3 regions of the Peribacillus sp. NPDC097224 genome follow, and region 2 is predicted to be linked to each of the others. Evidence: riboswitches for the same ligand, from Rfam matches in the RefSeq annotation. Region 2 holds a riboswitch; each other region holds the start of a gene.
The links. A riboswitch is a leader RNA that binds a small molecule or an ion and turns the genes downstream of it on or off. The one in region 2 is predicted to bind cobalamin.
Positions count from the first base shown of each region.

Region 1 (7,549 bases), on a different contig from region 2:
AAGATGAAAAGATGAACGGAGAAGAAAAGGAAGAAGTACGTGGTGAGAATACCGAAAAAAAAGGGCGTTCAGAAGAAGATGAAGAGCTGGAAGAAGATTTCGAGATTGCTACCACCGTTGAAGAAATGACTAAAGAAAACCCTGGGAAGTACACAGGGAATAAATACAATAAAGCCATTATACATAGAGCATTAGACAATCAGGACTTTCAGGAAAAGGATAGCTTCGAAGTTTATCAGAGCTTATTAAAACTAATGGGCGAAGGTGCAAACTACAAAGAAAAGTATCAGTTTTTCGAAGCATTCGACCCTTCCATTGAAACGGCGGTAACAGAGATGCCAGGTGGAATCACCATCGACGGCAGTGGTGAATTGGGAATCGACGTGAATATTGCAATTTTGCTTGACGCAAGTGGGAGCATGAACCAAAAAGTAGGCGGGAAAACAAAAATGGAGCTGGCGAAAAAAGCGATTAATGAATTTGTAGCTTCCCTTCCGGAAGAGGCAAATGTCATGCTCCGTGTCTATGGGCATAAAGGAAGCAACGATGATAAAGATAAGAAGATATCCTGTGATAGTACGGAAGTGGTTTATGATTTGGCCCCATATAATAAAGGGGACTTCAGGAAAGCTTTAGATAAATTTAAACCGACAGGATGGACACCGATTGCCAAGACCATTTCGGAAACAAAGAAAGATTTTGAAAAAGCGGGTTCAGAAGGTCAAAATATCATTTATGTCGTCAGCGATGGAATCGAAACCTGCGACGGTGATCCAGTGAAAGCAGCTAAAGACTTGCATGATTCCAATATTGAACCAGTGATTAACATCATAGGGTTCGATATGGATAGTGAGGGGCAAAAACAATTACGTGAAGTTGCTGAAGCTGGCGGAGGGAAATTCGAAATGGTCAATAATGCCGATGATTTCAATAAGATGTGGGATGAAGAGCGTAGAGATCTGTGGAACCAATGGTGGAATTGGGGCAATGAAAATTGGAGTACCGTTCGGGATGAACAAAATAAGAAGACATCGTCTTTACTTGATGAAAAAAACAGTTTTTCTAGGCTTTCCTCTGATGAAAGCAATCGCATGTATGAGGCTACGAGTTATTTAAAGGATAAGAAACAAATAAATTATGAGACTTGGGAGGAAGCTCGCAGTTTAGTCAAACAACGCCGTGAAATAATAAAAGAGTATTATGACGAAAAATATGAAGAATTGAACACGACAGTGAAAAATGAAGGGGAGGGTTTAAAAGAATCAATTAAAAAGAAAGAAGAAGAAATGAAAGAGAAATATAAAGATTAATAATCAAAGGGGCTGTCTAATAGCCCTCTTTCAAGAGGATTCATGCACAAAATAAAAGGCAGAAATGTTGTTATATCAACGTTTCCGCCTTTTATTATATATACGATTTCGGCGTAATTACCCCTTTTGAGTGTGTCTTTATTTGAATAATTGCGGATATATGGTCTTTGCAGTTAGTTCTACGGCTTCTCCGATACGCGGTCCGGGACGTGACATGACGTCTTCGCTAAGCTGATATACTTGGTCTTCCTTCACGGCGCTGACATCTTTCCAACCTTTACGGGATTTGATTTCATCCACAGCATTGTCCACATAGCCTACGGTTGTGATGATGGCATCCGGGTTGCGCTTGACGACTTCTTCATCTGCTATTTTCGCCCAGCCCTTTTGGTCGGCAAAGATATTTTCGATACCGGCAGACGCCAAGATCTCTTGCTGGAAGGTTTCAGCTCCCGCTGTATAGATTTCCGGAGAAGGGCTGATTTCGAAATATGTTTTTTCTTTAGAATCGACACTCGCCACTTTTTCTTCAACATCTTTGATTTGTTTTTTTATGTTTTTGACTAGGTCATCCCCTTGGTCCGTTACGCCCATGACTTTGGCAATTTGATCAATATCGCTATATACATCATCAAAGGTCACGGCTGATTTAATAATGAAAATGGGAATTCCCGCATCTTCAAGCGGCTTTAATGCTGCTTCATCGCCAATTGTGTAGGCAATGATGGCATCCGGTTTCAAAGAGATGATTTTTTCGGAATTGATCGTCATCGAATCAGAGACACGCTCGACATCTTTAGCTTCCTCAGGATAGTTATCGAAATCTGTCGCTCCAATCACCTTATTCCCTACACCAAGGGCATATAAAATCTCCGTATTACTGGGTTGAAGTGAAACGACCGTTTCCGGAACCTTATCAAATGTGATTTCTTTTCCACTATCATCGGTGACGGTATAGGATTTGACTTCTTCAGTTGTTGCAGGATCTTTTTTCTCTATCGATTTCTGATCATCATTCAAGGCACATCCTGTAAGGAAAAGGGCGACCATCAGAAGGGCAATCCAACTGGATCTTACTGTTCTTATCATGTTTTATTCCTCCGTTTTCTTTTTCATTGTTTTGGTTGGATAGGATTTGCTGATAAAGGGAATCTCTTCGACACCCAGTTGTTTATTGACATAGACAGCCATCACGAATAGAACATTGGCAAGCAAATGAGCATAATCAAAAAGAATCGCGGGCACATCTTTTTCCGTACTGACTTTATGCAAGGCACGGACGGATTTCTTGGCTTCACTACGGCAAGTATGCAAAATACAGGCTGCCGTCGATCCTTGGGGTAGCACAAATGTTTCGATGCGTTCTTTCACTTCAGCGACATAATAGTCATAGATTTCACTTAGGCGGTTTAGACCGTCTTCGGTTATGGCCAATTTCCCCCGGGCAGAACCATTTAAATGATAAGCCATCGGCAACAGTTCCATTAAATCCCTGTAGACTTCAGGAATCTCTTTCGTGAACGACGCTGCCAGTCCCATTTGAGTCGTCAATGAATCGGTGCGAATTTCATAATCAACGGTTGAAACTGATTCGCGCATGAATGGGTAGCATAAAAAGCGGGCATCCTTCTTTTCCATAATTTTTCCTCCTTTTTAATAATGTGAATGACCTTCGTATTGCTTTTCGGCGCAAAAGAAAAAGCCGACCAAAGGTATTGGTCGGCAAACAAACATCTATGTATCTCGAACGAAAAAAAAGATGGAAGATTGCCGTACAATCCTCCTAACTTCCGAAGAGCAAAATACGATAAAAAAAAGGCAGGTCTCCTGGCTCGTGCATCATTTTACTCTAAGAACCTTCCCATTTGGATTGAATGAATGGTATCGTGCGTGCGGATTCATTCACAAACAGTGGCATATTTCTTATTTCATTAGCACTTACAGTTGCGGAAACAGCTTCGGTTTTACACCGAATTCCCTATTAAGCTGACAAGTCAGCACCTATTTTCTGCAAGGTTTATATTCACTTAGTACCAGTCTATCATAATTAATTACTTAAATAGTGAAAAGATTTCAAGAAATCTCTTTTATAGGGGTATTATTCTAGTAAACTCACTTTGTAAGGATAAATTGGAGGTTAATGTAAAATGGATGTCGAATAAATAAGGGTTAAGCATGAGTGATTTACATAATCATGGGAGGTAGAGAATGGTTTATAAACAAGTGAATCAGAAACTGGATATGATTTTGGAAAACATTGAAAAGGTCATTATTGGAAAAAGAGATATAGCAGAACTAAGTCTTGTGGCGCTCCTTTCTGGTGGACATGTCTTATTGGAAGATGTCCCGGGCGTGGGGAAGACCGTCTTGGTCAGGGCGCTAGCGAAATCCATCGGGGCGGATTTCAAACGGATTCAATTCACGCCTGACTTGCTACCGTCCGATGTAACGGGGGTATCGATTTTCAATCCGAAGGAACAAGAGTTCATCTTTAGACCGGGGCCAATCATGGGCCATATCATTTTGGCCGATGAAATCAATCGGACATCACCGAAAACGCAATCCGCCCTACTTGAAGGAATGGAAGAGGCAAGCGTGACGGTGGATGGTGTGACAAGGAAACTGGAACAACCGTTTTTCGTCATGGCCACTCAAAATCCAATTGATTACGAAGGCACATACCCACTTCCAGAAGCACAGCTAGATCGTTTTTTATTGAAAATGAAGATGGGGTATCCGGAAGTGGCAGAAGAGATAGAAGTGTTGCATCGGGCCCAATATACGGCTCCGATTGAAGAATTGGAATCCGTGATTTCGTTAGAGGAACTGATAGATTTGCAGATAGAGGCAAAGGCCGTGATCGTGGATGATACGATAAAGACGTATATCGTCGAGTTAGCTAATCAATCACGTAAGCATGAAAGTGTATATCTTGGGGTGAGCCCACGTGGATCGATTGCCCTAATGAAGGCAGCCCAAGCCTATGCGCTCCTAAAGGGAAGGGATTACGTTTTACCTGATGATGTGCAGCATTTGGTACCGTTCGTTTTTACCCATCGGCTAATCCTTAATCCGGAAGCGAATTACTCGGGGGTGAATGCTGACATGGTGATACATGAGGTAGTGGCTACGACGCAGGTACCCGTGAAGAGGGCCGTGACCTAATGCGGAATGTGCTTACCATACTGAAGAAAAACAGGAATGTCTGTGGGATCATAGTGCTCATGCTCATTTCCTTTTGTTTTGCGATGTTTCAAGGCGGGTTTATCAGTTGGTTCATTTTCTATACCTTTTTGCCGTTCGGTGCGTACTCTATGATTCTGCTGTTTTATCCACTTCAGGCTTTTGAAGTGGAGAGAAGAATTAGTAAACACGAATGCCAGGCCGGAGAGTCGGTAGATATGACATTGGTATTCTCCCGGAAAAACAGACTGCCTCTTTTATATATGGTGGTAGAAGAGGATTTGCCGATGGAACTGGAAAAGAAAACATTGGTTTTTCCAGGATTTAAACAATCCTTCCAATTGACATATACCCTGGAGAATCTGCCAAGAGGAGAACATGTCATCCAATCGGTTCGCTTCAAAATAGGGGACTTCTTTGGACTCTATGAAAAAGAAGCGACAGTGCATGCCCCTTTGAAACTCACCGTTTTCCCGGCTTATCAGGAGTTGAATTATAAACAGTTGGAGCATGTCTTCGATCAAGGACAAGTTGGTACGACGAAAAAAATACAGCGGGAACATTCGGTCGTGTCCGGAATCAGGGAGTATCAGCCGGGTGATCAATTATCCTGGATAAATTGGAAGGCAACGGCCCGAACAAGTGAAATCATGACGAAGGAATTTGAAGTGCAGAAAAACCGTGATGTATTTATTATGCTTGATGAGTACGCCTCTCCCTTCTTCGAAGAAGCTATCGTACTTGCGGCCTCTTTGGTGCATGCCTTGATAAAGAAGGGTATGGATGTTGGGTTAACCAGTACGGGATCAATGGAGGCCGTACCGGCTAAAGGAGGCAGTAAACAGAGGAGAAGACTCTTTTACCGTCTTGCAAAATCAAGGGCCACACATACAAACGTCTGGAATGGAAAGAAGAACAAGGGAGTTGTACCATCAAACGCTTCTGTAATATTCATTGTGTCCGAATTAACGATGGAAAAGATAGAAGGTTGGAATGCATTTACCGGGAATAAAGCGATGACGGTATTTTGCGTGAAAAGTCAGGGAGACTTCACGGGTGAGGAAATACGTGCGAAGTCGGTGGCGTTGGCTCGTGGAATAAAGTTGGTCTTCTTTGAACAGGGTCACCTTCAAAATGAACGAACCGAGGTGAAGGCAAATGAACGCTGATTCTACCAAATCGGAAAGGTGGATGCATGTTTTCTTATATATATTTGGTCTTCTATTGATTACCGAATGGTTACGACCCGTAGAGAAGCTTACGGATACAGGAAATATCTTGATTTTCATTATCTTTGTGTTATTTTCCTTGCTCCTACACTATTTTGGTATCCACTGGTTTGTGCGTTTCATCCTCGTAAGTGCCTTTATATTAATTGCGGTCCATTTCTTGTATTCGTCAGATCCTTTCCTGACCTTCAAATGGCTTACTGGTGATTTGCTGGATATAACGGCTAACGTTTCGAATATGTATGAGGGGAAGTGGGAGCTGCTTTCCAACCCCTTTAGAACGCTGTTGTTTTTCGTGCTTCTTTGGCTTGTGACATACTTGATTCATTACTGGGTGACGGTGAGACGAAACATATTTTTACTTTATATATTAACGATCATTTTCCTATCGATTCTCGATACATTCACACCATATGATGGGGATATGGCCATGATCAGGATCATCATCATCGGGTTTTCGATGCTTGGTGTGTTGGCCATGCTACGCTTGTCCATACAAGAGAGATTGGTGTTTTCAGGAGGTTCATTCAGTAAATGGGCCATCATGCTAGCGGGGATGCTGTTAGTAAGCGTCCTCGTTGGTTTCACTGCTCCGAAGTTCGCGTCACAATGGCCGGACCCTGTACCGTTCATTGTTTCTTATTCCGATAAGGTGACAGGAAGTGATGAAAGCTCCGTTGAAAAACGGGTGGGGTATGACGAAGATGATTCATCACTTGGTGGGTCGATAGAGCCGGACAATACGGTCATTTTTTATAATACGACCAATACCGGACACTATTGGAAAGTCGAGAACAAAGATATCTATACCGGAAAAGGGTGGGTTTCCGTTGAGGGAATGGAAGACTATATCAGTTTCTCTAATGGTCAGGATTTGAAGGATATAAAAGAATTTGAGATTCCTGAAGTGTTGAAAACGGAAGACATGAATACAAGGGTAACCATGATGGAAAGTTACTCTCACCTTCTTCATCCCCAATCAGGGTACCTGAAGAAGGTAGAGGCTGAGAATGGAGATTGGTTTAAATATTATACAAATATGGACAAGTACATTTCGGTAGACGAAGGCAGTAAGCCTCTTACCACGAAAGAATATGAACTGGTTTATGAAATGCCTAGCTATGATCTGGCTGACTTACGGAAAGTTACGGAACAGGATGAAACGATGGATGTCCTCATGGAAAGCAATACACAGCTTCCGGAGGGATTGCCAACCCGTATCTATGAACTGGCCAACGAACTTACGGTGAATGAGGATAATTGGTACGATAAGGCAAAGGCGATAGAAAATCACTTCGACGGTCCTGAATTCAGCTATTCTAAAGAAGACATTCCGTATCCAGGCGATAATCAGGATTATGTGGATCAATTCTTGTTCGAGACCCAAATTGGGTATTGCGATAATTATTCAACGGCGATGGTCATTTTATTACGTGCCGCCAACATTCCGGCAAGATGGGTAAAGGGATATACGGAAGGGGAGAAATCAATTTATAAAGGTGAATCCGCCTATAAAGTGACGAATAATAATGCCCATTCATGGGTGGAGGTTTATTTTTCAGGATTGGGATGGGTACCATTTGAGCCTACGAAGGGATTCAATGGGCAAATGGATTTTTACAATTCGGATTTGAATTCGGAAAATACGGAGGAAACCGAGCAGGAAGACAAAAAACTAGTGGAGCAAGATGAGACACAGACTAGAGAGCGCCCGGATACACCCGAAAATGAACCTGGATCAACTAAGAAAAGTGTCCTTTTAAGCCAAAATACTTTAATAATGTGGAGTGCCGGTATTATTTTATGCATAGCTTTACTTCTTGTCGT
Region 1 covers NZ_JBIWDK010000014.1:7,545-15,093, reverse strand. Annotated here, with positions in the region: gene ACIQXR_RS18940 (VWA domain-containing protein) at 1-1,310, shown strand, start outside; gene ACIQXR_RS18935 (ABC transporter substrate-binding protein) at 1,449-2,399, opposite strand; gene ACIQXR_RS18930 (hypothetical protein) at 2,403-2,948, opposite strand; cobalamin riboswitch at 3,111-3,330, opposite strand; gene ACIQXR_RS18925 (AAA family ATPase) at 3,519-4,475, shown strand; gene ACIQXR_RS18920 (DUF58 domain-containing protein) at 4,475-5,662, shown strand; gene ACIQXR_RS18915 (transglutaminaseTgpA domain-containing protein) at 5,652-7,549, shown strand, end outside.
Region 1: another riboswitch for cobalamin. It lies ahead of ACIQXR_RS18930 (hypothetical protein); the one in region 2 lies ahead of metE (5-methyltetrahydropteroyltriglutamate--homocysteine S-methyltransferase).

Region 2 (12,450 bases):
TTGAATGATATAAAATAGAATAAATGGATATAAATGTATTGGTATCATATCATTTAAATATTCAGAAATCAATTTTTTATACAGTATATTGGATAGGGTGGAAGAGTGTGTTATTTAGAAAAAACTCCGTGAAAGCCAATTTGAAAGTTTTATTTAGCCGATATGAGAAAACCCCAAGATGGATATCCATCTTGGGGTTGAATGGTTGGTGCATATTTATTCTTTTGTTCAGCTTAAATCAAGTTCTTGAATGCATGTTCAACCGCTTTTAAAGTATAAGCGATATCTTCATCCGTATGGGCCGTTGTCAAGAACCAGGCTTCATATTTGGATGGTGCCAAGTTGATTCCTTGATTAAGCATCAGCTTGAAGAATTTACCGAACATTTCGCCGTCCGTATTTTCAGCTTGCTCGTAGTTTTCGATTGTTTCTGTAGTGAAATAGATCGTCAAAGCACCTTTTAGGCGGTTGATGGTAATAGGTACATTATATTGACGAGCGGCTTTAAGGATGCCGTCTTCAAGGAGCTTCCCTAAGCGATCAAGCTCGTCGTAAACGCCTTCTTCCTTCAACACTTCCAAGCAAGCGATCCCGGATAGCATGGAAGCAGGGTTTCCGGCCATCGTTCCTGCTTGATATGCAGGTCCTAATGGTGCGACCGTATCCATGATTTCTTTTTTGCCGCCATAAGCACCGATTGGAAGACCCCCACCGATGATTTTTCCAAGAGCGGTCAAATCGGGTTGAACGCCAAGTAAGTCCTGAGCCCCACCGTACATGAAGCGGAATGCAGTGATGACTTCATCAAAGATGACGAGTGCTCCAGCTTCATGAGATAAGGAAATCACATCTTCCAGGAATCCAGGGTGCGGTTCGACGATGCCGAAGTTGCCGACGATCGGTTCGACCAGGACACCGGCAATTTCGTTGCCCCATTTTTTCAGGGCCTCTTTGAATGGCTCGATATCATTGAAAGGAACCGTGATGACTTCCTGTGCAATACTTTTAGGGACACCAGCGGAATCCGGTGTTCCAAGTGTGGATGGACCAGAACCTGCAGCAACCAACACAAGGTCGGAGTGACCGTGATAGCAGCCGGCAAACTTGATGATTTTATCGCGACCCGTGTAAGCGCGGGCCACGCGGATGGTGGACATGACGGATTCCGTACCAGAATTGGTGAAACGGACTTTATCAAGGCCAGGCATCGCCTCTTTTAACATTTTGGCAAAGGTGACTTCATGCTTTGTAGGCGTACCGTATAAAACACCTGTTTCTGCAGCCTTTGTGATCGCCTTTGTGATATGGGGGTGTGCATGACCTGTGATGATCGGGCCGTATGCCGCCAAATAATCGATATACTTGTTGCCATCAACATCCCAGAAATAAGCTCCATTGGCATGATCCATGGCCACCGGCGAACCGCCGCCCACGGCTTTATAAGAACGGGAAGGACTATTAACCCCACCGACGATATGCTCCAACGCCTCTTTATGTATAATTTCCGAATTAGTAAAATCCAATCTAAAAACCTCCTAAAAATACAAACATAATCACTCCTAATCATAGCACTTTTCCACTTTAAAATCCCTGGGAAATGGGGCCTGACCCCCAAACAAGCTGACCGAACCCCATATATACCAAGCTTCCATGCTTTTTATTTTGTTTGGGAAATAGGGTCTGACCCCCATGGTCTGGTATATTCATAGTAGTAGGTACGGGATATGGGAGGGGGATAAGGATGACGAAGTTGATTATTAATGCAGATGATTTTGGGTATTGTAAGGGAATTAATTTGGGGATTATTGAATGTTTTCAGAATGGTGTCGTGACGTCGGCAACTTTGATGGCCAATATGCCGGGTGCCGAGCATGCGGCAGGTCTGGCTAAGGAAAATCCGAATCTTGGCGTGGGGATTCACTTGGTTTTGACCTGCGGTTATCCAGTGAGAAGTGATGTTCCTTCGCTGGTGACGGAGGATGGTGCGTTTCATCGACGCGGCGATATGCATAAGTTTGCTGAACCTGCGGATATAGAAAAAGAATTGAACAGCCAGATGGAGAGATTCCTATCATTGGGGCTGAAACCGACTCACATTGATAGCCATCACCATGTTCACGGCTTGGAGAAGGTTTATCCCATCGTTGAAAAGATAGCGAAAGCGCATGGCTTGCCGGTTCGGAAATTGGATGGGGCACTTCATGGTTATCAAGGCGTGAAAAGGACAGAGAAATTGATAACGGATTTCTTTGGATCGGACCTGACGACAGGCCATTTAGTTGATATTTTGGATACAAGTCTATCCTCCGAGACAGTCGAAATCATGTGCCATCCCGGGTATATAGACGAATCGATACTAAACGGAAGTTCCTACGCCCTGCCACGTGTAAAGGAAATGGCCATCCTGACAGACCCATTGATCCAAAAAGCCATAGCCGCGCGTGACATCGAACTAGTCTCCTATAAAGAGTTGGGAAATAGGGTCTGACCCCCAATACAAAGAGCTGTAACCCTTGATGGTACAGCTTTTTGGATGAATTATTTCGTTTGGGAAATGGGGTCTGACCCCAAAGTTTCACTTATGAAGGACATTATATCTAGGATGGTGTTTGGGTTTTCGATGTTGAAGGTTTGGCGTTTGATTTCGCCTTGGGCCTGGTAGTAGGTTGCGTGTCCTGTTCCTTTTTCTTCATTAATATGTAAATGAAAGCTTAGTGGGGTATTTTCGATGGAGCCGGACGAATCCCTTTGGACGATCTGGCACAATAGTTGGTCGTATTCGTCCTCGTACAAGAAATCATACCGTAATTCCAGTACGATTTTTTCGATTTGCGTGAGCAATAACTTTTTTATATTCATAGCGATTAGTCTCCTTTTTATAGGTAATACATACATCGTTGAAATTCGCCCAACCCAGGATATCCTGAATCCAGGCATTTTTATTGTTTAAAAAGCTGAGGTTGGCTAAACTATTTGATTAGGACAAGGAATATGGAGGAAAATAACATAATGAGCAATGCAATTCAGGTTAATCAATTACGGAAGGAATTCAAGTCGGTTTCAAGCCGTTCCGGATTAAAAGGGGCCTTCCGCGACTTACTTACAAGAAATTATAAAATCGTGCCTGCTGTCAACGATATCAATTTTACTGTAAAAAAGGGTGAGATGGTAGCGTATATCGGGGAAAATGGGGCAGGCAAGTCGACGACGATCAAAATGCTGACGGGGATTTTGGAGCCGACGTCCGGTGATATCATGGTCAATGGCATGAATCCGCATAAAGAACGGGAAAAGTTCACCCAGACCATCGGGGTCGTCTTCGGGCAACGCTCGCAGCTTTGGTGGGATATCGCCGTCCAGGAATCCTTCCGGCTGCTGAAAAAAGTATATAAGGTGTCTGATGAACAATATAACGATCATATGGCACATGTAATCAAGACGTTGGATATCGGGCCTTTGCTGGATAAGCCGGTGCGTAAGCTGTCCCTTGGCCAGCGGATGCGTTGTGAACTGGCTGCTGCCTTGATACACAATCCACCGTTGCTTTTCCTGGATGAGCCGACGATCGGTCTTGACGTGTTAGTGAAAATGAAAATCCGTGAGTTTCTGAAGGAAATCAATGAAAGATACAACACGACCATCCTTCTGACCACGCATGACTTGGGGGATATCGAGGCCTTGTGCGAGCGGGTGATCATGCTTGATGAAGGTCAAATCATTTATGATGGGGAATTGCAAAGCCTGAAAGATAATTGGGCAGAGGAAAAACAGGTCCACTTCCAATTCATCGAATCTGTCGAACTGAATGAACTGCAATCCTTACCGCTATCCTTTCATGTCAATTGGGAGCACGATGAAAAGAATCATGCATACATAGCCGTGTTAAAAGAGGAAAGTGATCATATTTCACAACTTGTCGCCGCTGTCGTTTCACATTTTAAAATCAAGGACGTCAAAATCCATGAAACGTCCATCGAAGAGATTGTTCGTAATATTTACGAAGAAGGCACGGTCTGACTCTTTCAGAAAAAATGTGTCTACCAAGAAGGGAGAGGACCATGGGAAAGTATCTTGCCATGATTCGCATGCGTTTTTTGATGATGCTTGCGTATCGAACCGATTATTATACCGGTATTTTAATTTATAGCATCAATATTGGTGCTTATTATTTCTTGTGGAATGCAATATATGGAGAGAAAAGTTCCATTGAAGGACTATCCAGCATGCAGATGACCACCTATGTGGCGGTTGCCTGGATGGCGCGCGCCTTTTATTTCAATAATATTGACCGTGAGATTGCCGATGAAATCAAGGACGGCAAGGTCGCAATCGAGATGATTCGGCCTTATAACTATTTAGGGATGAAGACGATGCAAGGCCTGGGTGAGGGGATTTTCCGATTCTTTTTCTTCTCGATTCCAGGTATGCTGCTCGTCGCCATCATTTTCCCCATCCATTTGCCAAATGAACCGGCAACATGGGGGCTTTTCGGAATTTCCCTGTTATTCAGCTTCATCATCAATACGCAAATCAACTTATTAACGGGAATTACGACATTTTTCTTATATAATAATGCCGGATTGATCCGGGCGAAACGGGTCATTGTTGATTTGTTTTCAGGCTTGTTATTGCCTATCAGCTTTTATCCAATCTGGGCACAGGACATCATGAAGTTCCTGCCGTTTCAAGGAATCAGCTATGTCCCGAGTATGATTTTCACGAATGGATACGGAACGGGAGACATCGGCATGGCTCTTTTACAGCAATTGATCTGGGTCATCATTCTCGTTATCCCCATCCAGGTTTTATGGATAGTCGCAAAAAAACAGCTGATTATTCAGGGAGGTTGATGGGATGTTCTACGTATCAATGTTTTTTCAATATGTGAGTCAATATATGAAAACGAGATTGCAGTACCGGGCTGATTTCGTCATCGAGATTCTTTCTGATTTGTTGAACCAAGTCGTGAATCTGGTGTTTATCTTAGTGGTCTTCGGACATACGGAGTTCCTAAGTGGGTGGAGCCGGGATGAAATCATTTTCATATACGGTTTTTTCCTTATCCCGTTTGCGTTATTTTCATCCTTTTTCAACATCTGGGATTTCAACGATCGCTACATCGTCAAAGGGGAGATGGACCGGATTTTAACAAGGCCGATTCACAGCCTGTTTCAAGTCATCTTAGAGCGGATTGAGCTTGAATCATTATTTGGTGTCGTGACCGGTTTGATCATCATCTTCTATTCCGGTGTTTCGTTAAACCTGGAACTAACTTGGTATGACCCGATTCTCTTCATCATCTTTGCAATCGGCGGGGCACTCGCGTATGCCGCCATCTTTGTTGCGATTGCAAGCATCGGCTTCTGGTCTGATGCCAAAACGTCCATCATGCCGATGATGTACAACATCGGGAACTACGGGCGCTATCCGGTTGATATTTATAATAAGGTCATCCGCTTTGTTCTGACTTGGGTGCTGCCGTTTGCCTTTGTCGGTGTGTATCCCGCTTCCTATTTTCTTAGAAAAGAAGAGTGGTACGCGTATGCATTCGCCACACCTGTTATAGGGGTCGTCTTTTTCATGATCTCAATCTTCATTTGGAATCAGGGTGTGAAAAGGTACCGCGGAGCAGGAAACTAAAAAAAATCCCTTCAACAATTTTGTTGAAGGGATTTTTTGCTTATATGCGTTTGTTTTTTCTCTCAAGATATCTAGCTTGTGCTTGGACGTACTGCCGCTTTTCTTCTTCCGTTTCCGGTTGGACCTGTGGAACCGGTATAGGCTTTCCATCTTCGTCTATCGCAAGCATCGTTAAAAAAGCGCGGGCGGTGAGTTGCTTTTCGCCAGTCAACAGGTTCTCCCGTTCTACTTTTACGAATACCTCCATTGACGTTCGATGGGCACAGGTGACATAGGCTTCCAAATTGATAGCATCCCCGGTCTTAATGGGGGCCAGGAAGTCAAAGGAGTCGCTTGAAGCGGTTACGACCGGTTTCCGGCAGTGGCGCATCGCTGCAATGCAGGCGATTTTATCCACATACGCCATCACTTTTCCACCAAAGATGGTATTGTGATGGTTCGTATCAGGTGGAAAAACGAGGTCCGTTAAAAACGTCCGTGACTGTTGAACGGGAATGCCTGTTGTTAAATCAGTCATTTTCCTGTTGGACCAATAGCTTATTCCGGACAACCGTTGCGGCTTCGACCATATTTTTCAGTGAAGCGACGGTTTCTGGAACGCCCCTTGTTTTCAGGCCACAGTCAGGGTTGATCCAAAATTGGTCTTTATCCAGTACCTTGATGCCACGTTCGATCATATCGACCATTTCTTCCACTGCAGGAACGCGAGGGCTATGAATATCATACACACCAAGGCCGATTCCTTTTTCATATGTTTTCTCCTCGAATGCGGAAGCGAGCTCGCCGTGGCTGCGGGACGTTTCAATGGAAATCACATCAGCGTCCAGGGAAGAGATGACATCCATGAAGCTATTGAAATCACAATAGCACATATGGGTGTGAATTTGTGTTGTGTCTTCGACGCTCGAAGTGGAAATCAGGAATGAATGGACCGCCCAGTTTAAGTACTCATCACGGTCGCTTTTTTTCAATGGAAGGCCTTCACGCAGGGCTGGTTCATCGACTTGGATCATTTTGATCCCTGCTGATTCCAGTGCCTCTACTTCTTGTTTCAAGGCCAATGCCAATTGATAGCAGATATTTTCCCGTGAAATATCGTCACGGACGAACGACCAGTTCAGAATCGTAACAGGACCGGTCAGCATTCCCTTCACCGTTTTTTTCGTCAAGGCTTGTGCATACACACTTTCTTTGACCGTCATCGGATCGATGAAATGGACATCTCCATAGATAACGGGAGGTTTGACACAGCGGGAGCCGTATGATTGAACCCAGCCTTTTTCAAGGAAGACGAAGCCGCCCAATTTATGGCCGAAAAACTCGACCATATCGGTTCGTTCAAACTCCCCGTGCACAAGGACGTCCAATCCGATTTCTTCCTGGATATCAATCCATCTGCCAATCTCCTCGTTCACGAATGCTTCATATTGATCAGCCGTCCATTCACCGCGTTTGAATTTCCCGCGGGCCTGTTTAACTTCCGCGGTCTGCGGAAAGCTTCCAATTGTCGTGGTTGGAAGGAAGGGCAGGTTGAAATACGCCTGTTGTTTTTGATAGCGCTGTTTAAATGGCAGGGTACGGCCATGGGATTGCTGCTTCGCCTGTTCGACAGCGGATTGAACGTCTTTATGGTTTCTGGCCTTTGAATTATTTAAGGTCTGCCATGCAGCTTTGTTTGCCGTCACCTTTTCTTCGATTGATTCTGGACCTTCGTTGTTTCCTCTGACCAAAAGTGTGATTTCTTCTAGTTTCTCATCAGCAAAGGCAAGGGCTTCTTTCACTTCGCTAGCTAGTTCTGTCTCGTTTCGAACCGTCACTGGAACATGTAGCAGGGAGCAGGAAGGTTGAAGCCAAATTCGATCTTCGGCTACGTGTTTCGTAATGGACTCGACCAACTTGATTTTTTTCGTCAAGTCAGAAAGCCAAATGTTTTTCCCATCAATCACACCTGCCCCAAGTATTTTATCTTGCGGGAAGCCGACTGTTTGAAGATTGCTGAGATTTTTTCCTTTGTCATGGACCAAATCAAGGCCAATTCCTTGAACGGGCAAGTCGATCACTTCTTGGTAGTGCTCTACAGCATCAAAGTATGTTTGCAGCATGATGTTCAGGTTGGGGACAGCTTCGTTCAATTTTTCATACAGGTATGTAACAGTTTTCATCTCGTCTTTGGAAAGGGAAGAAACAAGGGAAGGTTCATCGATCTGCACCCACTTCACGCCTTCTTGTTCCAGCTCTCGCAAAATTTTTGTGTATAAAGGCAACAGGCTCAGGATGATGGCCGGAAGATCACTTTTTTCATAGCCCTTTGACAAAGAAATGAATGTGTAAGGTCCGACTATAACTGGTTTCGTATCGATTCCTAGTTTTTCCTTGGCTTCGCGGTAAGCGGCAAGCGGCTTGTTTTCTGTCAACGTAAGCTGGGACTCTTTTAGCTCTGGAACGATATAGTGATAATTTGTATTGAACCATTTCGTCATTTCGGAAGCGACTTCATCCTTGTTCCCACGGGCCATTGAATAATAAACGGAAAGGGGGACCGTGCCACCCTTATAAGCCGAATAGCGTTCTGGCACCAGGCCGAACATGACGGACATATCGAGCATTTGATCATATAACGTAAAGTCGTTAACCGGGATGATATCGATGCCTTGATCTCTTTGTTTTTGCAAATTGCCTAAACGGATCGCTTCCAATTGCGCCATGAATTCCGTTTCATTTAATGTTCCAGCCCAATAGGCCTCTAATGTACGTTTCCATTCACGATCCTCACCGATTCGTGGGTACCCTATATTACTACTTTTCAACACATCCATCTCCTTTTAATGAAATAACAACAAAAAAGCATCCCTAACCGTCAAAAGAGAAAGTTAGAAATGCTTAAAATAAAGGGGCACGAAAATACCCCTTATCATTATAAGGTCCCTAACACCTCCCTATCTCCCGTAGGTTAAAACAGTGTTGTCGAAATAGGCAGGTCTCCTGACTCAGGGAACTCTTACTTAGCACTAAAAGCCTTCCCAATCCAAAAGGACCAGTGGCATCAAACAAAAGCGCTATACATTCCCATTACAGTGGCGGGACCGTGCCGGAATTACACCGGACTTCCCTTTTAATCCTAAAAGCTTAGGAACCTATCTCCACATATGAAATTCATAAAAAACTCCGTCCGCATAAACACGGACACTAAAATTTACAAAATATTATAAAAACTTAACCCATCTTAGCATATCCCGACCAAATGGGTCAACAAGGAAAAAGTCGGGAAATGGGGTCTGACCCCCACCATGTGGCACGAGATCCCATGCTGTATCTACGTTCTCTTGATGGTGCAGCAGCTGGGAAATAGGGTCTGACCCCTAAAACGAGCATATATTGACTCGCAAAAGAGTATGTATAAGGGAAGTGGGTTGTTTTTGAAATGAGGCGTGGGGGATGACCTTTTATATTTTGATTGTGGGGATTATCTTTTGCATGGTGATGAGCATTCGGACCTTATTTCTTTCTGAGTCGGAGGCAAAGAAGTTTTCTCTTGAAGATATGCTGTGGCTCGGCAATTTATATGCGACATTATTAGTCGGTTTTGCACTGATTTATTTATTATACGAGCTTCAGAATCATTCGGTGATTCTTGATATGGGCAATCGCTTGGATGGGACCTTTTCCGAGCAGCTGAAGACTTCATTTTATTTTAGTGCGATGACGATGTTCTCCGTCGGATACGGGGATATCTCCCCAATCGGAATTGGCCGGATGATCGCGACAATCCAAGCTTTCATTGGCTATACGCTTCCTGCGGCATTTGTGATCAGGGCTGTCATCGATTTTGAACAGAAGGAAAGAAAGAACAAGAAATGAAAGTTGTGTTTCTTTCAATTATTGGGTACGCTTACCATGATGAAAGAAATGGAGGGTTTAGAATGACGGTCGAAATTGGAGAAAAAGCACCAGACTTTCAATTACCAGCAAACAACGGAGAACAAGTTACCCTATCAGGATTCAAGGGTAAACACGTTGTATTATATTTTTACCCAAAAGACATGACACCCGGTTGCACGACGGAGGCTTGTGATTTCCGTGATGCTAATGAACAATTCGAAGAGCTTGATGCTGTCATCATAGGCATTAGCCCGGACCCGGTAACACGTCATGAAAAATTCATTGAAAAACATGGGTTGCCTTTCCTGTTGCTTGCTGATGAAAAGCAAGAAGCCGCTGAATTATATGGCGTATGGAAATTGAAAAAGAACTTCGGTAAGGAATACATGGGCATTGAGCGTTCGACTTTCCTGATTGATAAGGAAGGAACGATCGTTAAAGAATGGCGTAAAGTCAAAGTAAAGGGCCACGTCGAAGAAGCGTTGGAAACTCTTCGTGACCTAGAAAAATAAGGTACAGGCTAATGAAGGATGAGCGACTTATCAAGCTTGCCAAGCAGCTGATTCATCATTCACTGAGGCTGCAGGCGAAAGAGCGGGTCTTGATCCGTGGGCCTGTTGCAGCAAAGGCCCTATTGAAGGAACTGATTGACGAAGCCTATAGAATGGGGGCCTATCCTTATGCGGAACTTGAAGATGACGAAATTACCAGTCATCTGCTAAAAGGGAATGTTAAGGAACAGCTCGATACCTTATCAAAATGGAATTATAAGAAATACGAAGATGTGGATGCAGTCATCATCATATCGGGCGATGGAAACGAAGGGCGAGGAGTGAGTGTCCCTCATGAGAGATATCGCCTTCAGGAGGATGCCATGAAAACGTCCACCATGTTCTTCGTCAATAACCGGCGCTGGGTGTTACTGAATTATCCGACCATTGGTTCTGCAAAAAATTCCGGCATGAGCTTTGAGCAGTATGAAGATTTCTTGTTAAACGTGTGCACACTTGATTATCACAAAATGGAAAAGTCCATGAAGCCTCTAAAGGATTGGATGGATCAAACGGATCAAGTTCGGATCATATCGCCGGGGACTGACTTGGCTTTTTCCATTAAAAATATCCCCGCTGTCATTTGCGCTGGTAAAAACAATCTTCCAGATGGTGAAGTGTTCACGGCACCGGTAAAAGACAGTGTCAATGGCACGATTTCCTTCAATACTGCTTCCGCCTATCAAGGAGAGGTATTTGATGGGATAACCCTTACATTTAAAAAGGGAAAAATCATGAAAGCTTCTTCCAATCAGTCGGACCAAATGAATCGTTTGCTCGATATGGATGAAGGGTCCCGGTACATCGGGGAATTCGCCCTGGGAATCAATCCGTATATCATGGAACCGATGGGTGATATCCTATTCGATGAGAAGATTAGCGGCAGCCTCCATCTTGCCACTGGTCAAGCTTACCAAGAGGCCGATAATGGAAATCAATCATCGTCTCATTGGGACATGGTCTTGATCCAGCGACCCGAATATGGCGGCGGAGCGATCTACTTTGATGATATACTGGTTCGTAAGGACGGTTTATTCGTGCCACGGGAATTATGCGAATTGAATCCAAATCAATTAAAATAAAGCCCTTTTTAATAGGGAGAGGCGTTTGTCCAACTCAAATAGAGGACCCCTGAATATGATTTAGTAAGGGAATACCTCCTCATAGAAAGTTGCGCGGGACATTCAGTGCCCGTGTTTTTTTATGTAAAGAAAAGGAGAGATAATCATGTTAGTATTTTCAACAATCATTCCGAATGAAGACATTCAAAAGAAGATGGCACAAGCATTTCCCGATTTGACATTCATGTATCAAGAAACTTGGGCGAATGAAAAGCTCCAAGAAGCCGAAGTTCTTATTACATATGGAGAAGATTTAACCGATGAAATCATTGAAGAGGCAGTGAACGTGAAATGGATCATGGTCATGAGTGCCGGATTGGAGTTAATGCCTTTTGCCGCCATTGAGAAACGCGGAATCATGGTGACCAACGCTAGGGGCATCCATAAAATCCCGATGGCTGAATATACAATCGGCATGCTTTTACAGTATGAAAAGAAATTAAAACAACTAATTGAGAATGAAGCGGGAGAAATCTGGGACCGGAAGATAGAAGTAGGCGAGTTGAATGGAAAAACGATGCTGATCCTAGGAACGGGGGCAATTGGAGGGGAAGTGGCACGTCTTGCCAAGGCTTTTAGAATGACGACCCTCGGAGTGAATCGTAGTGGGAAAGCCGTCGAACACATCGATCATCTATACGCCCTTACGGAGCTTGAGAAAGCATTGCCCAAAGCGGATTATATCGTAAGCGTCTTGCCTAGTACGGATGAAACGAAGGATTTGTTAAAGAAAGAACATTTTAAAGCAATGAAACGTACAGCCGTCTTCGTGAATATAGGACGGGGAGATCTGTTCAAGGAAGACGTGCTCATAGAGGCCATGCAGGAGCATGAACTCGCTCATGTGATACTGGATGTATTCGAACCTGAACCGCTAGTGAAGGGCCACCCATTCTGGAAAATGGAGCAGGTCACGGTAACCCCGCACCTATCAAGCAAAAGCGGCGAATATTTACCAAGGACCTTTGCAATCTTTGAAGAAAACATGAAAGTCTACCTAAAAGACGGAAAGGATTTCATTAATATCATCGACCCTAAAAAGGGATACTAGGACCAACTAGAAAAACAGGAAATAATTAAATGAATGAGGAATAAACTAAGGGTGTAGATATATTGACAAAGCTTGCTTATGGGGAGTACACTATTTATAAACATTACAATGTAATAATTCATACTTAATTAGAAAAAGAGGTGGATGACGGTGTCTGAAGTTCAGTTGAAAGAAGCGTTGGATTCCCTTAAAGATACCGGTGTAAGAA
Region 2 covers NZ_JBIWDK010000004.1:2,236-14,685, reverse strand. Annotated here, with positions in the region: gene ACIQXR_RS09530 (glutamate-1-semialdehyde 2,1-aminomutase) at 234-1,523, opposite strand; gene chbG (chitin disaccharide deacetylase) at 1,742-2,488, shown strand; gene ACIQXR_RS09520 (hypothetical protein) at 2,539-2,859, opposite strand; gene ACIQXR_RS09515 (ABC transporter ATP-binding protein) at 3,010-4,017, shown strand; gene ACIQXR_RS09510 (ABC transporter permease) at 4,059-4,850, shown strand; gene ACIQXR_RS09505 (ABC transporter permease) at 4,855-5,640, shown strand; gene ACIQXR_RS09500 (acyl-CoA thioesterase) at 5,681-6,157, opposite strand; gene metE (5-methyltetrahydropteroyltriglutamate--homocysteine S-methyltransferase) at 6,150-8,456, opposite strand; cobalamin riboswitch at 8,596-8,793, opposite strand; gene ACIQXR_RS09490 (potassium channel family protein) at 9,076-9,498, shown strand; gene bcp (thioredoxin-dependent thiol peroxidase) at 9,561-10,031, shown strand; gene ACIQXR_RS09480 (aminopeptidase) at 10,043-11,152, shown strand; gene ACIQXR_RS09475 (D-2-hydroxyacid dehydrogenase) at 11,298-12,242, shown strand; gene perR (peroxide-responsive transcriptional repressor PerR) at 12,387-12,450, shown strand, end outside.

Region 3 (12,450 bases), on a different contig from region 2:
GCATCCTGATTTTCTTGATATGGTTTGTCATCTGTAAAATCTCCTTCAATAAAGTAAATTCCATTCCCACTCGTTAACTGGAGCAGCTCTCACAGGCATTGTCGTATTCGGATGAAGTGGAACGAAGATAATAAGTCGATTTCAATCCGCTTTCCCATGCTGTTAGGTGTATGTCCAATAACACTTTAGCCTTGATCGTGTTTTGTACATACAGGTTGAAGCTGATGGCTTGGTCGATATGACGTTGACGTGCTGCATTTTGCTTGATGCTTTCCTTTTGGTCCAAATGGAAGCGCGTTTTTTTATAGTATTCATACGTAGTGGGCGTCAATCCAGGCGCTGTCACTTTAAATTTGAAGTTTTTCTTTTCTTCATAAAACTCGATTTCATATAACGGGTCGATGCCATCCGTGGAATGACCGATTTTGGCAGTCGATGAATTGGGGGCGATTGCCATTAAATAGCCGTTTCGTGTACCATACTGCTGCACTTCTTCTTTTAATTCCAACCATTTTGGATCTCTATAGTCACGAAGGTCGAAATACTCCCCCGTTTGCCAATCGGACCCTTCGAAGTATGGGTAGGTTCCTTTTTCCTTGGCCAATTCATTGGATGTTTTAATGGTTAAATAAGCGATTTTCTCATATAAGGTATCGGCGTACTGAACGGCTTCATCGGACTCCCAGTAGATATTTTGCGTCGCGAGTAAATGATGCCACCCGAAAGTTCCTAAGCCGATTGAGCGGTAGCGCTTATTCGAAATGGAAGCTTGCTTGACCGGTAAGGTATTCACGTCAATGACGTTATCGAGCATGCGGATCTGAATCGGGATCAGTCTCTCCAATACATCGCTGTTCACCGCGCGTGGCAGGTTGATGGAAGAAAGGTTGCAGACAACGAAATCCCCGCTTTTGCGAACTACGACGACATCGCCATCTTCCGTTTCATATTCGTCGGTGATCGTTGAAGGGCTTAAGTTCTGGGCGATTTCCGTACAAAGGTTAGAACAATAGATCATCCCTTTATGCTTGTTCGGGTTCTTTCTGTTCACTTCGTCCCGGTAGAACATATAGGGTACGCCTTCTTCTAATTGTGAAATCATGATGCCTTTCATAATGTCCATCGCTTTGATTTTCTCGAAACTATAGCCTGGAAGTATGCCATTCTCCGCCGCCTCTACAGCAAGGGCGTAATGGTCCCTGAAACTGCCATCCCCTTTTTTCTCGTCATAAAAATCCTCGAGGGAGAACCCAAGGGTTTGCTTCACGGTATGCGGGTCGAAGAGATACCAATCTTTCCGGTCACGCACGGCTTCCATGAATAAATCGGGGATGCAGACACCAGTGAAGATATCATGCGCCTTTAGGCGGTCATCGCCGTTTTGCGTCTTCAAGTCAAGGAAGCTCATGATGTCCTTATGCCACGCATCCAGATAGATGGCGATTGCGCCTTTACGTTGTCCCAATTGATCGACGCTGACGGCCGTTTGGTTAAAGAGGCGAATCCAGGGAGTCGTGCCTGAACTGTTACCGGAAAAACCGCGGATATCAGAACCGAGCGAACGGATTTTTCCGACATATAGACCAACGCCGCCACCGAACTTGGAAACTTTTGCGGCATCATAGTTTGATTGATAAATTCCGTCGATGGAATCCTCGATTGCATCGATGAAGCATGAACTCAATTGCCCGTGGGTTTTGCCGGCATTTGAAAGGGTAGGGGTCGCAACCGTCATATATAGGTTCGACATTGCCCAGTAGGCCTCTTTGACAAGCTGCAGGCGGTGTTCCGTTTTTTCCAGTCTCATGATTTCCATGGCAATGATCATGAAGCGCTCCTGGGGAAGTTCATAGACCTTGTCTTTTTTTGGACGGGCCAAGTAGCGATCATTCAAAAGATAGATTCCGATATATGAAAATAGTTTATCTTTTTCCGGATCGATGACCGAACCCAATTCTTCGATTTCCGTTTTTGTGTAGGAGTCGAGAAGCTCTGCTTTATAAACAGGGTAACGTTGCCCTTCATGCTGCTGAGAGAGTTCTTGAATCAATTCATAGAAAGGTCCATAGTTCCGGCCTTCATAGCCCCGGTTCTTTTGGGCATCACGATACATGGCATTCAATAGTTCCCTTGCGGCGACGAATGTCCAGTCTGGGGCATCGATATCGACACTTTCAAGTGCAAGCTGGATCAACTTTTTCGATGTTTGTTCTTCTGAAGCATCACCTTTTCGATCGAGCCATTTAGTAAAACGCTTTTTGAACTTTTCCATATCAAGACGGCCTTCGAAATCCTTGGATAACATGTCCATCTGGATTGAATTTGTTTCTGTGTCATTTTTTATGGTAGGGTTATATGTTTGAGTCATAAATGTTCCTCCTCTTAAATGTACGCGAATAAAAAAAAACCGCCCAATAAATTGAGCGGATCAAACGATAGGATAAAAGAGCCATGAAAAAATAGCCGTTACACTATCGTTTCATCATCTCAATCCCCGAAGAATAAGAAACTTGAAAAAACCAGGCAGGTCTCCTGACTCATGATCATCCTACTTTGAGTCCTTCCCGTATAGAGAGCTATACAGTGGTTTTCTCATTTCGTCACATTTACAGTTGCGGGGACAGTTCCGGGTTCACACCGGATTCCCTTTTCAGCCATCTCTGGCACCTTGGTTAATAATTCTATATATAGTTATTTATGTTGTTAGAAAAGTCAATATCTAGTATGTATGCTTATATTATCGTAAGCCATCCATGCTGATAATTCAACATATATATTTGTGGAAAACTGATTCATATCTATTGACAAGGTCGGATAAAGGAAGAGGATGATGAAAGAATATAGGGAGGAATACAAAATTCCATCGCGGAATGTCAGGGTTTTTGTGTTAAAATAAATTGCATAGCAAAACTAGGGATTCTGGTTATGAAAAGAAAAATCCCTGCCAAATCATTTAGGAAAAAGGAGAAAAAATCGTGGAAAAAATATTAGTTTTTGGACATAAGAATCCGGATACCGACACTATCTGTTCAGCAATCGCTTATGCTGACCTAAAAAAGCAGCTGGGCATCCAAGCTGAACCTGTTCGTCTTGGTGAAGTGAATGGTGAAACACAATATGCGTTGGACCAATTTAAATTCGAAGCACCCCGCCTTGTTGAAAAAGTGGCTGGGGAAGCGGATGGCGTGATTTTAGTCGATCACAACGAACGTCAGCAAAGTGCCGAAGACATTGACCAGGTACGCGTATTGGAAGTCATCGACCATCATCGTATCGCTAATTTCGAAACAAGTGATCCTTTATATTACCGCGCAGAACCAGTTGGCTGCACGGCTACTATTTTAAATAAGATTTATAAAGAAAACGGAATTGAAGTGCCTAAAGCCATTGCAGGACTTATGCTTTCAGCCATCATTTCCGACTCTTTATTATTCAAATCGCCTACTTGCACGGAGCAAGACGTCGCAGCTGCTATGGAATTAGCGGAAATTGCCGGCGTGAATGCTGAAACATATGGCTTGGAGATGCTAAAAGCGGGTGCTGACCTGAGTGACAAAACCATCGATCAGCTCATCACACTTGATGCAAAAGAATTTTCAATGGGAACGGCAAAAGTTGAGATTGCTCAAGTGAATGCTGTTGACCCGAATGAAGTGCTTGCAAAGCAATCAGAAATTGAAGCAGCGATTCATGCAGTTATTGCCGCGAAAGAATTGGATTTATTCTTATTCGTCGTAACGGATATCTTAACGAATGATTCCGTTGCCTTGGCTCTAGGAGCATCAGCGGATGCAGTGGAGAAAGCGTATAACGTAACATTGAATAAGAACATTGCTGTATTGGAAGGCGTCGTATCACGTAAAAAACAAATTGTACCAGTTTTAACAGATATCTTCGCTAAGTAATAAAAAAAGGACTCGATGCCACTTTGAAAGTGGCTTCGAGTCCTTTTTTCAATTCAACGCTTCTTTCTCTTTTTCATACGCAATCACGATAAGCTCTTTGTTTGATTCCTCACGTATTTTTCCTTCAAAGAGTTTTAACTCATTGAGAAGGTCAGGTGATAAATCTGCTGCAGTATAATCCTGTTCGGATGACATGATTTTCCCTCCAATCCAGAGTATCATTCACTCTAGTTTGGCGGTTCAGCAAGAATTTATGCAGGGGAGCCATGCATCCTTTTACTTTTCATATGAGGCGAGGCTCTTTAGCAGCTGAGAACTTTCCTGATCAAGGCCAAGCACTTGAACCGTTTTCCCCTGTACTCTGTATTTTAAGATGACTTTCTCGACGGCTCCTACAGCCGAGGCATCCCATATTTTCGAATTGGAAAAATCAATGATGATGGAATCTGCTTTTTCCTTCGTATCAAACTTCGAAATGAAGTCTTGGACCGATGCAAAAAACACCTGGCCTTTTATCCGATAAGTGATTTGCCGAGCCTGGTTGTCCGCTGTTTTCTCGACAGACACTTTCGAAATTTTAGCCGAGAAGAAAATCATACTCAAGAGTACCCCGGCGAATACGCCTTTGGATAAATCATGCGTATAAAGAACAACGATAACCGTTACGATCATGACTATCGCCTCGGTTTTAGGAGTGATCCGAAGTCTCTTCAAGGAGGACCAATCAAAAGTCCCGATGGAAACCATGATCATGACCGCAACAAGGGCGGCCATCGGAATTTTAATGAGGACATCATTCAATAACACGATCAAGATTAACAAAAAGGCCCCGGCGACGAAAGTGGACAGCCGACCTCGTCCCCCGGATTTGATGTTGATACCGGATTGTCCAATCATTGCACATCCGGCCATCCCGCCGAAGAAACCGGCCACGATGTTCGCTATTCCCTGACCTTTGGCCTCCCGGTTTTTATTGCTATCCGTATCGGTCATTTCGTCAACGATTTGAGCCGTTAGTAAGGATTCAAGCAATCCGACAAACGCTAGGGCAATGGAATAAGGAAAAATGATGGCCAATGTCTCGAATGATAAAGGGATATCCGGAATCAAGAACATGGGAAGAGCCTCGCTCAATTGCCCCATGTCGCCTACGGTCCGTACAGTAGCCCCTGTTGCAACGGCCACGATGGTCATGAAGATGATTGCGACCAGCGGGGAAGGAACGACCTTGGTTATCCGTGGGAATAGGTAGATGATGGCGAGTGAACCAGCTGTCATGACATACATGACCCACGTTTCCCCTTTGAAATGAGTGAGCTGAGCCATGAAAATCATAATGGCCAAAGAATTCACAAAGCCAGTCATAACCGGCTTCGGTATAAACTTCATGAGCTTCCCAATTTTAAAGACGCCCAGTAGAATTTGAAGGATCCCAGTTAATATAGTTGCGGCAAGTAAATAGTTCAAGCCATGATCCTTTACAAGGTCAACCATCACGAGTGCCATCGCCCCGGTCGCCGCTGAAATCATGCCTGGTCTTCCACCAACAAAGGAGATGACGATGGCGATGCAGAAGGAAGCATACAATCCCACCATCGGGTCGACCCCGGCAATGATGGAGAAAGCTATTGCCTCAGGAATTAAGGCCAGGGCAACGACGATTCCGGAAAGTACGTCTCCGCGAACGTTGCAAAACCACTCCTGTTTTAATGTAGATATATTCAAAACGACACTTCCTTTTTCTCTATATAAGTATGGATTGGCTATTGTAACGTACTAGATTATAGCATGACTTCATTATTCTATCTATGGATTCATAATTGAATGGAAATTTCCTTATTTATATCAATTAGGCCAAATAGAAAGATCCAAGTGGGCCACCTTCAACAAAAAAAGACCCGTAATGGTCTTTTTTTGTTGAACTTACGAGTCATAAGTAAATTCCGGTTCCTTACACTGTGGGATGAATGAAATAATACTATGAAAGGGGTGGACTTGATTGCATGAGTATGTAGAAGCATTAGAGAGAGGAGGGGGATATGTCCTGCTTATTCTTCTTTATGTATAATGCTAGATTTACATGCTGTACAGGTAACTTCTTTGTAATGCTTGAAGATGATCTTTCTAAGATCTCTTCTGGTTAACATAGCGAATACATTGTATCGCGTACCACATACACACGTATGTTTGTCTTTTACGATGTGTCTTTCATCCGTTTTGATAGTAGGAAAAAGCATTTTAACCCTCTTTTAAACTAATTTTAGGCGAAAAAAGACCAAGAGGAAAGTAAATCTTGGAAATCCAACCACTACCACAAAAGCTTGATATGTCTGGTTTGTGGATTTTCACCTTAAATAATCTTAACATAAAAAAGAATCAAATCTATAAATATACAGAAAAACACGATAATGTTTAAAAAAACAGAAGTAGGAAAACGAGGGAATGAATAGATATCCCTAGGACTTAGGGTTTTCGTTTAAGAACTTTTCCCGACAAGATCTGCAGGTGATATCGGAAACCGATTTAAACTTAACCTTCTTCAGGTCTTTTTTCTCGAATATTCCCCGGTAGTTATGAATAATTCCACATTCACAATAACGCTGATCCTTGATGATGTGAACTTTTGCATAATATGTGAAGGTCGGATACATGTTGACACCCCTTGTTAGGTATATATTACTAGGTATATTATACTATTTTATTATAGCTATGTAAAAAATAAATTTCTAAGAAATTAGGCAAAGAAAAGTTCTGTTACAGAGAGGGTCCAACCATCTTGTTGGGTAAGTTTGAATGAAAAAGAAGACACCCGTTAGAAGGATCATCTAACGGGTGTCTTCTTTTTGCTAAAGGTCTTCTAATCAATGTGAATGCCGGGCCAACTCCGGGTTGCGATGCAACGCCAAATACAGGACCAGTCCTGCTAACAGCAGCAGGAAGCTGGTCGTTATAAAAACGGCTGAAAATCCATAAAATCCTGCAACCATCCCTCCCATTGCCGGGCCGATGATATTGCCTAAAAAACGGAGACTAGTATTATATCCAAGCACTTCCCCCTGCATGGCAACGGGAGCCTCTTGGCGGATATAGGCAATCCTTACAGGGATAATTCCCCCTATGACTATACCTAATGCAAACCGTACAAATACAAGTTGCCAAAAGTGATTGATGAAAGCTCCAGGCAAATATACGAGTGCTGTGAGGAAAAGAAGGAGCACCAGAATCTTTATATGTCCATGGTGGTCGCCTATCCTGCCCCAGTACCTGGCCATCAATAAGTTTCCGAGACCAGCTGCGGAAAAGGCGATGCCTGAGTAAAAGGCCAGATTAGTAGTTCCGTGCAGTTCCCCGACATATAAAGATAGAATGGGTTGGATGCTGAAATGAGCCACCTGGACAATCGTTGATATGAGCATGACATTCACTAGAATGGGGTTCCGTAAAATGTGCGAGAGGACCTCCCGGCTCGAATAACTGGCTTTTGTTCCTTTTTGTCGCTGAACTTGATATTCCTTGGTTGCGAATACAAGAAGTCCAGAGACGAAAATTGTGATGGAAGTGAACTTAAACGCTGTTGAGTAGCCGAGAGTATCCGCAAGTACGCCGCCAATCAATGGTCCGAAAAGGGAGCCGGTTATATTTCCCGTTTGAAGAGTACCCAAGACCCTTCCGGCAATCTCTTTAGGTGTCTGTGTGGAAATGAAAGCTTGTGACATGGAGATGAATCCAGTGAATATGCCCATGAACATTCTTAATAAGAACAACTGCAGGACATTTTCTACAAATCCCATCAAGAAAATCGATAGGCCCATACCGAAGGCGCAGGCAATCAGGATTTTCTTTCTACCATAACGGTCCCCGATTCGTCCCCAAATGGGGGAAAACAAAAAGGCTGTCACAAAGGTAATTCCGAATGTCCACCCCGACCAATGCTGGACATATTGTGCCGAATAATTGCCAAAGGTACCGATGTATAACGAGATGAAGGGAAGAACCATCGTCATGCTACCACCGATGAAGAAGTTGGCAAACCACATGATGAAAAGATTCCGTTTGGCCAATTTAACATCCATATACATGTAACACTTCTTTCTACCTGATATTTACTATTCAGTATACAGATTTACCCTATTCTATTAAATGTATTTGATTCAGACATGCTTCAGGGCAAGAAAAAAATCTAGTTTGAAAAAGTTGTTTTTTAATGAAATACCCAGTGTTATACTAACTAAATACTAATTTTTCAGAAAATATAAAATATTTGATGAAAGTTAATATTTCAAATAGTAAGGGGAGAGTCTACATGTTATCGATTCTTGGATTTTGCATGATTTTTACATTTCTTATTTTGGTCATTTCAAAGCGCCTTTCTGTAGTGGTTGCCTTCATTTTCACTGCCATCCTTTTTGCATTGATCGGTGGGTTTGCGTCGGAAATGGGAGAAATGATGATGGCGGGGATTATAAAGGTAACGCCAACGGCCGTTATGATTGTATTTGCTATTTTATATTTTGGCTTGATGCTAGACGTTGGTTTATTTGAACCTATGATTACCAAGATACTAAGCCTTGTGAAGGGGGACCCACTAAAGGTTGTGATGGCCACTGCCATCATCACGATGCTAGTAGGGTTAGATGGTGACGGGTCTTCCACCTTCATGATCACCGTAACAGCCATGTTGCCGCTCTATATAAGGTTAGGGATGAATAGGCTTATATTGGCGTGTGTGGTTGCTTTAGCTGCAGGCGTCATGAATATCATCCCTTGGGGCGGCCCGTTGGTAAGAGCAGCAGCCAGTCTACAAGTGGAAGTATCAGACTTATTCATTCCGCTCATTCCGGTCATGATTGCAGGGCTGATATGGACGCTGTTTTCCGCCTATATCCTTGGGAAGAAGGAAAGAGCCAGATTGGGCATCACTCCATTGCAGACACCAATGCCTTCAGGGTTGGGTGAACAGGCTGCTGCGGTTGAAGCTACTAATGGTACAACCATGAAGTTTTGGTTTAATTGGTTATTGACGATCGCATTAATGGTATTTTTGGTAATGGAAGTGTTGCCTCTACAAATCTTATTCGCTTCGGCTTTTGCCATAGCATTATTCGTTAACTTTCCAAATCCAAAAGAACAGCAGGAAAGGATATTAAGCCATGCCAATAGTTTTGTTATGATCTGTACACTTATCTTTGCAGCGGGTATTTTCACGGGCGTCTTCACGGAAACGAAGATGATGGATTCGATGGCTTCTTCCATCGTGACCGTTATTCCAGATTGGCTTGGTGCACATCTACCTGTTGTTGTGGCACTTACTAGCATTCCGATGGGCTTCATTTTTTCACCTGACGCATATTACTTTGGAATTATTCCCATCATTAGCGAGGCTGCGGCGAACTTTGGAATTGCCCCAGTTGAAATCGGGAGGGCCGCTTTATTAGGTCATTCCACAACAGGCTTTCCCTTATCCCCCTTGGTTCCTGCCACATTCATTCTGATTGGGCTGGTTGGTGTGGACTTTGGTGATCATCAAAAGTTTCTATTTAAATGGGCGTGTGGGACAACGATTGTAATGACAATCGTGGCTATCACTCTTGGGGTGATTCCATTATAAGAGGTGAGTCTAATAAACTAGTATGGAAAATCTTTTACTGTGAGATTAGTTAGGTTTTTTATCATGCTCATAGAATCTATTTTCCCATTTATCCCTCTCTCTGTTTATCCTTTCAAAATAGTGGAAATGATTAAGAAGACTATACATAAATGAAAGAGAGAGGGTACTGATGATGAACTATAAGCAAAAGCTGCTGTTGCCAGCATGTGCCGCCTTTTTGTTGTATGGATGCAATTCAGAGGATAACTCAACGAATGCAGACAAAACCGTGGAAGATTCAAAACCGGTACAGGGAACACAAACGGAAGTGGACCCACAAGCACAGGCGGAAGTTAAGGATACTGCGGGTAAAACTTTAGGTACTGTCAATTTTTCCGCGGAAGAGAATTCCGTCTTGATCGAAGCGGCACTGGAAGGGTTAGAACCCGGTTATCATGGGTTCCATATTCATGAAAATGCAGCATGTGAAGCGGATGCAAAGGAAGGGCCTTTTACTACAGCCGGGGGGCACTTCAATCCAACAGATGAAAAGCACTCCCATCATGCTGGGGATATGCTTCCTCTTTTTGTTAAAGAAGATGGAACAGCCAAATATACAGCCACGTTGGATAACATGACAGTGGAACAACTGAAGCAAGAAGAGCTTTCGGTCATCGTTCATGCAAATCCGGACAACTTTGCCAATATTCCTGACCATTATGAAGCGGATGGAGAAAAGGGACCGAATGAAGACACGTTAAAAACAGGTGATGCCGGTGACAGGCAAGCATGCGGGATTGTAGTAAGCACAGATAAGTAAGGGCATGAGCGATTCTTCTATGGAGGAATCGCTTTTTGCATACTATTTGTAGCTTAGCTTGGCCTAAATCAACCACGAACGGCGATAATTCGACCGCAATCCGAATTATTTCAACCATACCAAGCAATATTTCAACCACGCAACATATTAATTCAACCATAGACAAAAAAGCTGAAAAAAAGGATTTTTCTATCGTGATATAGAAGTAAGAGAAAAGCATGAAAAAACCCGAATCAGGACAAGGAGTCGATTGATTCGGGTTTCATGGCTTATTCTGCTGTAGCGGTTTCTTTAATAAGTTGTAGTCGTTCTGCCACTTCTTCTTCAGACAAGTTATGCTCGACTACATAGCGATTACGTGGGTGCACCCGACATTCGTGGGAACAGCTGCGTAAGTGTTTGTGCTCGTTTTCTTCACTGCAAAGGATTTTCTTGTTGCATTCCGGGTTCGCGCAGTTCACATAACGCTCACATGGTTCGCCGGAGAAGATATCCCTGCCGACGATGACATGTTCCTTTTGATTGATCGGAACGGCAATTCTTTGATCGAATACATACATTTGACCATCCCAAAGATCGCCTTGCACTTCAGGGTCTTTTCCGTACGTTGCGATGCCTCCGTGAAGCTGGCTGACATCTTCAAAGCCTTCTTTGACAAGCCATCCGGAGAATTTTTCGCAACGGATTCCGCCTGTGCAATACGTAAGGATTTTTTTACCTTCAAACATCTCTTTATTCTCACGTACCCATTCCGGAAGTTCACGGAAATTTGTGATATCTGGCTTGATTGCGCCGCGGAAGTGACCCAAATCAAATTCATAGTCATTTCTCGCATCAAGTACGACTGTATTTTCATCTTGCATTTGCTCGTAAAATTCTTTTGGGCTTAAGTAATTCCCTGTCGTCTGGTTTGGATCGACGTCATCTTCCAATCGAAGCGTAACCAGTTCATTTTTTGGACGGACATGCATTTTTTTGAAGGCATGGCCATCGGCTTCATCGATTTTATAGACCATATCAGCAAAGCGGGGATCGCTTTTCATCATGTCCATGTATTTTTCGGTTTGTTCGATTGTACCAGATACCGTACCGTTGATCCCTTCCTGGGCAACTAAAATCCGGCCTTTCAATTCAAGTTCTTTACATGCCGCAAGATGTTCGGCAGCGAACTCTACGTGATTCTCGATTGGTGTATACAAGTAATACAATAAAACTCTATATGGTTTTGTTTCCATTTTTTAATTACCACCTATGATTTATATTTGCAAGATATAAAGGGTGATCAGTTAAGACACTTTTCTCTTACAGACAATCATTATACCAAGAAAACATAACTTTGATAAGTGAATCATGAAAAATGAAAGGGGCCTGTTAAAAATGCTTCAAGATTTAATGAAATATCCCATCATTCAAGCCCCAATGGCTGGAGGCGCATCCACACCGAAACTGGCCGCAACGGTTTCTGCTGCAGGAGGATTGGGGTTTCTCGCAGCTGGATATAAAACTGCAGAGGAAATGAGAAACGAAATGGAAGAGGTGCGCCGATTGACTGGGCGGCCTTTTGGCGTGAATGTGTTCGTGCCAAGTAAAGAGGTTGTGGATGAATCCAGACTCACCGCCTACCGGGAAAAAATACAAAAAGAGGCGGAAAGTGTAGGGGCTTCAATAGGGGAACCCATGAGCGACGATGATGACTGGGTCAATAAAATAGCCGTGTTAAAAGAACTCCGGGTCGCCGTTGTGAGTTTCACATTTGGGTGTCCAGAATCCGGTATCATCAAGGAACTCCAACATGCCGGTACGCTTGTTACGGTATCGGTGACGAACCCTACAGAGGCACAAATTGCAGTTACGGCGGGAGCGGATATCCTTTGTGTACAAGGGATTGAGGCAGGCGGCCATCGTGCCAGTTTTGATAACGAGTCAGAAAGTGACCAAGCGCTTTTGGAATTGATCAAGATTGTAAAAAAAGAAACGAACGTGCCGATAATTGCCGCAGGCGGATTGATGGATGGAAAAGACATTGCCGGTGTTCTTGCAGCAGGGGCAGTAGCGGCACAGTTGGGAACCGCTTTTCTATGTTGCCCGGAAAGTGGCGCAAGCCCAGCTCATAAGGCAGCGCTCCATAATCCACGGTT
Region 3 covers NZ_JBIWDK010000003.1:162,023-174,472, forward strand. Annotated here, with positions in the region: gene ACIQXR_RS07460 (ribonucleotide-diphosphate reductase subunit beta) at 1-31, opposite strand, end outside; gene ACIQXR_RS07465 (ribonucleoside-diphosphate reductase subunit alpha) at 74-2,311, opposite strand; cobalamin riboswitch at 2,506-2,687, opposite strand; gene ACIQXR_RS07470 (manganese-dependent inorganic pyrophosphatase) at 2,976-3,905, shown strand; gene ACIQXR_RS07475 (hypothetical protein) at 3,954-4,100, opposite strand; gene ACIQXR_RS07480 (SulP family inorganic anion transporter) at 4,182-5,630, opposite strand; gene ACIQXR_RS07485 (hypothetical protein) at 5,954-6,142, opposite strand; gene ACIQXR_RS07490 (MFS transporter) at 6,767-7,984, opposite strand; gene ACIQXR_RS07495 (CitMHS family transporter) at 8,209-9,513, shown strand; gene ACIQXR_RS07500 (superoxide dismutase family protein) at 9,686-10,312, shown strand; gene trhO (oxygen-dependent tRNA uridine(34) hydroxylase TrhO) at 10,582-11,547, opposite strand; gene ACIQXR_RS07510 (nitronate monooxygenase) at 11,690-12,450, shown strand, end outside.
Region 3: another riboswitch for cobalamin. It lies ahead of ACIQXR_RS07465 (ribonucleoside-diphosphate reductase subunit alpha); the one in region 2 lies ahead of metE (5-methyltetrahydropteroyltriglutamate--homocysteine S-methyltransferase).